One region of the Brachybacterium ginsengisoli genome, then DNA from elsewhere that is predicted to be linked to it. Evidence: predicted binding sites of a transcription regulator. Region 1 holds the regulator's gene; the other holds the start of a gene.
The links. The regulator HrcA, encoded in region 1, represses chaperone genes, less so after heat shock. The targets are predictions, from matches to a motif close to TTNGCACTCGNNNNNNNCGAGTGCNAA.
Positions count from the first base shown of each region.

Region 2: the regulator HrcA is predicted to act here: its motif matches at 1,574-1,600, upstream of CFK41_RS02360 (Hsp20/alpha crystallin family protein).

Region 1 is NZ_CP023564.1:1,838,064-1,841,470, reverse strand. It holds gene dnaJ (molecular chaperone DnaJ) at 1-928, opposite strand, end outside; gene hrcA (heat-inducible transcriptional repressor HrcA) at 1,031-2,041, opposite strand; gene CFK41_RS08135 (DUF3097 domain-containing protein) at 2,255-3,136, shown strand; gene CFK41_RS08130 (DUF4870 domain-containing protein) at 3,289-3,407, shown strand, end outside.
Region 2 is NZ_CP023564.1:535,220-538,626, reverse strand. It holds gene CFK41_RS02370 (extracellular solute-binding protein) at 1-340, opposite strand, end outside; gene CFK41_RS02365 (LacI family DNA-binding transcriptional regulator) at 529-1,542, shown strand; gene CFK41_RS02360 (Hsp20/alpha crystallin family protein) at 1,678-2,109, shown strand; gene CFK41_RS02355 (GNAT family N-acetyltransferase) at 2,194-2,907, shown strand; gene CFK41_RS02350 (OmpA family protein) at 3,182-3,407, shown strand, end outside.

The DNA.
Region 1 (3,407 bases):
GGCCCTTCAGCGTGATCTCCTCGCCGGGCTGGGAGCCCGGGCGGATGTCCAGCTCCTGCTCGCCGTCGAAGGTGTCCAGCGGGATCGTCGCTCCGAGGGCGGCGGTGGTCATCGGCACCGCGATGGTGGTGACCAGGTCGTCGCCGTCGCGGTCGAACATCTCGTGATCGGTGACGGTGAGCTCGACGAAGAGGTCGCCCGAGGGGCCACCGGCCTCGCCGGTCTCGCCCTCGCCACGCAGCTGGATGCGGGTGCCGTTCTCCACGCCCGAGGGGATGCGCACCGTGACGGTGCGCTCGGCGGCGGTGCGGCCGTGGCCGGAGCAGCTGGTGCAGGGGCTCTCGATGACGTCGCCGTGGCCCTCGCAGGTGGGGCAGGGCGCCATGGTGACCATCTGGCCCAGCAGCGACTGGGCGACGCGCTGCACGTGGCCGGAGCCGTTGCAGGCGGTGCAGCGGGTGGGGCTGGTGCCGGGCTCGCAGCAGGAGCCGGAGCAGCGCTCGCACAGCTCCGCGGTGCGGAAGGTGACCTTCTCCTCGGTGCCGAACACGACGTCGCGCATCTCGATCCGCACCCGGCGCAGCACGTCGCCGCCGCGACGCTGGCGCGGGACGGGGCCCTGGCTGCGGCCGCGCATCCCGGAGGCTCCGGCGAACATGTCGAAGATGTCGTTGAAGTCGAAGCCGGCACCGCCGCCGCCGGGGAACCCGCCCATGCCGGGGCCGCCGCCCATGTCGTACTGGCGACGCTTGTCCGCGGTGGAGAGGGTCTCGTAGGCCTGGGAGACGCGCTTGAACTTCTCCGCGGCCTCCGGGTCCGGGTTCACATCCGGGTGGAGGGTGCGGGCGAGCTTGCGGTACGCCTTCTTGATCTCGTCGGTCGACGCATCGCGGGAGACGCCGAGCAGGTCGTAGTAGTCCTCGTTCACAGGGGTGGATTCCTTCGCGGGGAGTCGGTGTGGCCGGGCCGCGGCGGGCGGCGGGCGATGGGTGAGGCGGCGCGGGGCGGACCGGTCCGGTCCGCGGCGCTGCTATTCGAGATAGCGGCTGACGTAGCGGGCGATGGCCTGGACGGTGGAGATGCCGGTGGCGTAGTCCATGCGGCGGGGGCCGAGGATCGCCAGATGGGATCCCGAGCCGTAGCCGGCGCCGACCACCGAGGTCGAGTGCAGGGCCCGGTCCTCGAGCTCGGAGCCGATGCGCACCTCGACGGCTCCCGGGGACACGTGCATCTCGGTGAAGAGCCGCAGCAGCACCAGCTGCTCCTCGAGGACGTCCAGCAGCGGTTCGACATCGCGGGCGAAGTCCTGCGCGGAGCGGGCGATGTTCGAGGTGCCGGCCATCATGATGCGGTCCTCGGCGCGGCTGGCGGCCAGCGCAGCGAGCGTCTCGGCGACCTCGACGACCGCCGGACGCTCCACCGGAGGCAGGGACTCGAGGTACTCGCCCAGCGGTGCCGCGAGGTCGGTGACCTCACGGCCGGCGACGACGCGGTTGAGATGGTCGCGCAGCGCCACGTAGTACTCGGCCGGCCGGCCCGCGGTCACCGGGACGGTGCGCTGGTCGACGCGGCCGGACTCGAGGATCAGCACGACCAGCAGCAGCGAGTCCGCCACCTTGACCAGCTCGACGTGCCGGATCCTGGCCTGCCGACGGGCGGGGTACTGGACCATGGCGACCTGCTGGGTGAGCTGCGCGAGCAGCCGCACGGTGCGGGCCAGCAGGTCCTCGACGTCGCCGGCGTCCTCGAGCAGAGCGCGGATCGCCCGGCGCTCGGGGGCCGACAGCGGCTTGATCGTGGCCACGTGGTCCACGAAGGTGCGATAGCCCTTGTCGGTGGGCACGCGACCGGCCGAGGTGTGGGGCTGATGGATCAGCCCCTCCTCCTCGAGGGAGGACATGTCGTTGCGCACGGTCGCGGCGGAGACGCCGAGCTCGTGACGCTCCAGCAGCGACTTCGAGCCGACGGGCTCGCGGGTCGCGACATAGTCCTCGACGATCGCGCCGAGGATGTTGAGCTTGCGGGCGTCCGTCTCGCTCACCTCCTGCGCTGCGTCGTTCGAGGTCCCACCCTCCGGTGGGCCTGCCGGGCTCATGGTCCTGCGGGTCTCTGGCGGGTCCGGGGATCGTGGCGGTCCGCGGACCGCACGATCCGTGTCCCCTCAGACTGGCACTCTGCCGTGCCAAGTGCCAATCGTACGCCGCTCCGGCGTGCTGCGCCGAGAGGCGTTCGCCACGGGTGTACGGTGTCGCGCGTGCCTGCTGACTTCCCCGACCGGTACGGCCGCGACGTGCTGTCCGCCGGTCCGCCCGCCCATCATCGTCGCCGACCCGCCGCCCGGGAGGTCCCGGCGAGCAGGGACCTCGTCGTCGAGGAGGCGTCCACAGGTTTCACCGGGGCGATCACCCGTGTCGAGAAGATCGCGGGCGAGCTCGTGGTCGAGCTCGAGGACGGTCGCGGCGTGCGGCGCACCTTCCCCCTCGGCCCCGGCTTCATGATCGACGGGAAGCCGGTGGTGCTCCATCGTCCGGTCGCCGCCGTCGCGAAGGGTCCCGTGCGTCAGCGCTCCGCCTCCGGCTCCGTCTACGTCCAGGGCGCGAAGGCCCGCACAGCCCGCGCCTCCCGGATCTGGGTGGAGGGCACCCACGATGCGGAGCTGGTGCAGAAGGTCTGGGGGCACGACCTCCGCATCGAGGGCATCGTGGTCGAGCAGCTCGAGGGCGCGGACAACCTCGCCGAGCGGGTCCGAGAGTTCGGCCCCTCCCCCGGTCGCCGCCTGGGGATCCTGGTGGACCATCTCGTGAAGGGGTCCAAGGAGTCCCGCATCGCGGCCGAGGTCATGGCTCTTCCGGGCGCTCGCGGCAATGTCACCGTGCTCGGCCACCCGTACGTGGACGTGTGGCAGGCGGTCAAGCCCGCCCGCGTGGGGCTGACCGCATGGCCCCACATCCCCAAGGGGACCGACATCAAGGTGGGATCGCTCGCCGCCCTCGGCTGGCCGCATGCCGACACGGCGGACATCGGCCTGGGGTGGAAGCGGATCCTCTCCACGGTGCGCTCCTACGCGGATGTCGAGCCCACCCTCTCGGGACGCATCGAGGAGCTCATCGACTTCGTGACCGTCGACGAGGCCTGAGCGCGCCCCGCATCGCCCGGGACCCGCAGGCGTGGGGGTTATCCCCCGCACGACGCGGCGGTTCACCACGCTGTCGGTCCGCTCGGGAGTCCCTAGGCTGGATGCATCGACCCGCTGCCGGTACTCCGCCGGCCCGTGACCGAGAAGGAATCATGAGCCAGACGCCGCACCCCCACGATCCGTTCGCTTCCGAGAACGGTGGCCCCGCCGACGCGCAGCAGCCGTCGCAGGAGTCCCCGCGAGAGGCGCCGGCCTCCGATCCGATCCAGCA
Region 2 (3,407 bases), 1.3 Mb from region 1:
TGTCGAGATTCGAGGCGACCGCGCTCCAGGTGGGGACCATCAGCTCGAAGGTGCTACCCGCACCGGGGGGCGCGTCCACGGTCCGAGGGAGCTCCTCGGGGTACGTCGTGTATCCGGGGGTGGATCCGTTCCTCCCGGGGATGTCCGGGGTCACCGCCGTCTCCTCGACATACGTCGGCAGGTCCACCTCGGAATTCGCGGCGACGTCGCCCGCGGCCTTCTCGCTCGGGGCTTCTCCCCCGCACGCCGCGAGAGTCGGGAACAACGCCGCTAGACCGACACCGCCGAGCAGTGCACGGCGAGAGGCATAGCTGCGGGAGGGTGCGGTTCGATCGGTCATCGGGGCTCCTTCATCAGCAGCGGAGGCAGGCGGCGTTGCCCGCCCCCGTGGGAGGCGTCCGAGCGGGACATCCTCATGTGGTCCGGTCTGTGATGGTTTACCGGTCCACCTCGGTCACAGTAGGCTTCGCCGTACAGGTGGTCAAGCATCGACCGGTAGGTCGGTCGACAAGCAGCTGAGGAGCCGTAGTGAGCAGTCTTCGGGACGTCGCTGCAGCCGCCGGCGTGAGCCGCATGACGGTCTCGAACGTCATCAACGGCCGCGAGCACAAGGTGTCGTCGGCGACCATCGCCCGCGTCCGGAAGGTCATCGCCGAGCTCGAGTACGTCCCGGATGCTCAGGCCCGCTCCCTCGCCGCGAACAGATCCCGAATGCTGGGCCTGGTCGTGCACCACCCGGACGAACGCCGCGAACTCCTCGAGAACCCCCACGACGCGATCCTGGTCGGAGCCGTCGAGCAGGCCGTCTCCGCTGCCGGCTTCGCGTTCATCACCGCATCCAGCGCGGACGTGGTCTCTACGGCCCGGACGCTCGGATCCTGGCGCGCAGACGGCCTGATCGTCTACGGATCGGTGTCCGATGAGATCAACGAGCTCGAGCGCACTCAGGCGCGCCCCCTGGTGTTCCTCGACAACTACTCTCGCGACGAGCACGTGAGGACGGTCGGAGTCGCCGATCACCAGGGTGGGGTGGAAGCCGGAGAGCACCTCATCGCGCTCGGGCATCGCCGCCTGGCCTTCGTCGGCCCCATGACTCCCGGCGACGGCGTCGTGGCCCGACGACTCACAGGGCTCCGCGCGGCTGCCGCAGGAGCGGGCATCGACACCGTGCGCGCCCTACACGCGGATCACGCACCCCGAGCTGCGGCTCGCGTCGTCGAGCAGATCATGCTGGGACCTGACCGCCCTACGGCAGTGGTCGCCGCGAGTGACACCTTGGCGGCAGAGCTGCTGGGGGAGCTCCTGGACCGTGGCATCGACGTGCCCGGCCAGATATCCCTCGTGGGATTCGACGACATGGCCGTCAGCCGCTGGGTGCGCCCGCAGCTGACCACTGTCGCCCAGGACGTTCGCCTGAAGGCCGCCACCGCGGTCGAGCTGCTGATCAGCCTGATCGATGACGAGACGGGCGCGGGAGTCGACTCGCCGGCACGCCTGCCCATGACGCTGGTACCTCGACGGAGCACCGCCCCGCTCCGATGACGCGCAGCAGTCGGCACCACCGCGCCAGACTCTGGCACTCTCTCGTGCAGAGTGCTAATCTGCCGCCACTTGAGTCGAGGGGGCTCAAGGTCGGCGACCACCGGAATCCCGGGGTCACATCAGAGAGGAGACGCCATGGCCACCACCGATCCGTTCCGGGAGATGGAACGCTTCGCACATACTTTTCTCGATGCTGGACGTCGAGGACCACGGCAGATGCCGATGGACCTCTACCGTGCCGGCGACCACTACGTCCTGTCGGCCGACCTTCCGGGCATCGATCCCGGATCGGTCGACGTCGACGTCGACGGTCAGCTCCTGACGATCCGCGCGGAGCGCACCCTTCCGGCCGACGAGGGTGCACAGTGGATCACCCGCGAGCGCACCGGCGGGACATTCCTGCGCCAGCTCAGCCTCGGTCAGGGACTGGACACCGAGCGGATCTCCGCGAGCTACAGCAACGGCGTGCTCAGCGTCACGATCCCGCTCAGTGAGAGGGCCAAGCCCCGCAGGATCGACGTCACCGTGGACAACGCGCCGGCGCAGATCGAGTCCGCCGCAACCTGATCCGCTGCCTGCCGCCCGGGCCCTCGGCACCCCATGACGCCGAGGGCCCGGGGGAGGTCGACCCGTCGCACCGTCAGAGAGGACGTGATCGCAGTGCATGACCAGCTGAGCGAGACCCTGGTACGACTCTGGGTGGACGGCTGGGCCCGCACCCGAGGCCATGAAGCCGTCCACGAGGGCGGCATGCACACCGTCGGCCCGCGCGACGGGGACGCAGGCTCGGAGACGATCCTGTACCGCTGGAGCGAGGACGAGCTCCGCCGGGCATCAGCCTCCGTCACCGACGCACCGCACCACCTGCTGACTCTCATCTCCGCTGTCGACGAGACGCCTCCGGACCTCGAATCCTGTGGCGATCTCGACCTGATCAGCGACCAGGAGAGACTCATGGTCACGGACATGGCACTGCAAGATGTGGAGAACCCGATCACGCCGGACTCCTGCACGGTCGCCCGAGAGAGCTTCGACCGCTGGACGCTCCTGTCCGTCATCCAGGAAGGTCGAGTCGTCGCTCGGGGACGCATGGCGATCGTCGACAGCTGCGCCGTACTGGACCGCATCTACACCGCCAGCTCCCACCGCCGACAGGGCCTGGGCACCTATGTCACCCGTGCTCTCCTGGCCATCGCCCATGAGCAGGACGTCGAAACGGGGCTGCTGATGGCGACAGGACGGGGGGTCGACCTCTACGAAAACCTGGGGTGGACGCCCCTTGCGGACGTGCGCGTCCTCGGTGCCGCGGGGGCTCGCAACCGGCGTCGACCCTCGCACGCACAGATCGACGAGGAGCTCGGCTAGCTGTTGCAGGGCATAGCGGTGCGATTGCGGAGCACGGGCGAAGCAACGAGTCCCGACCGGTACGACGGGAAGTGATGAAGCCGCCCATCTGCTCCCACGCCGCCAACGCCGGCGGCGTCCGGGAGCCCGGCCAGGATGGGCACCCGGGCCCCGTTCCGACCCTGCCCGCGGTGTACTGTGACACCCTGGGCGATCGACTCGAAAGAGTGCATTCCTGCAGGTGAAGCACCCGATCATCGCTTTCGGACATTCCGCCGCACCTCCGAGGAGCTCCATGGATGCCGTGTCACGCCGACAGACCCTCGCCATGCTGGGGCTCGGGGCCGCGCTTCCGATGCTCGCCGCATGTCAGCCTGACGGCGATTCCGGTCCCGGGCAGTCCTCCACGCCCGAGGAGAGCGAGGACGCGTCATCGCCGGGGGACCCCGAGGGGGTCGTGGCCTCACGCACCGTGGTCACCGAAGGCGGCAGCATCGAGGTCGCCATCCTTCCCGTCGTCC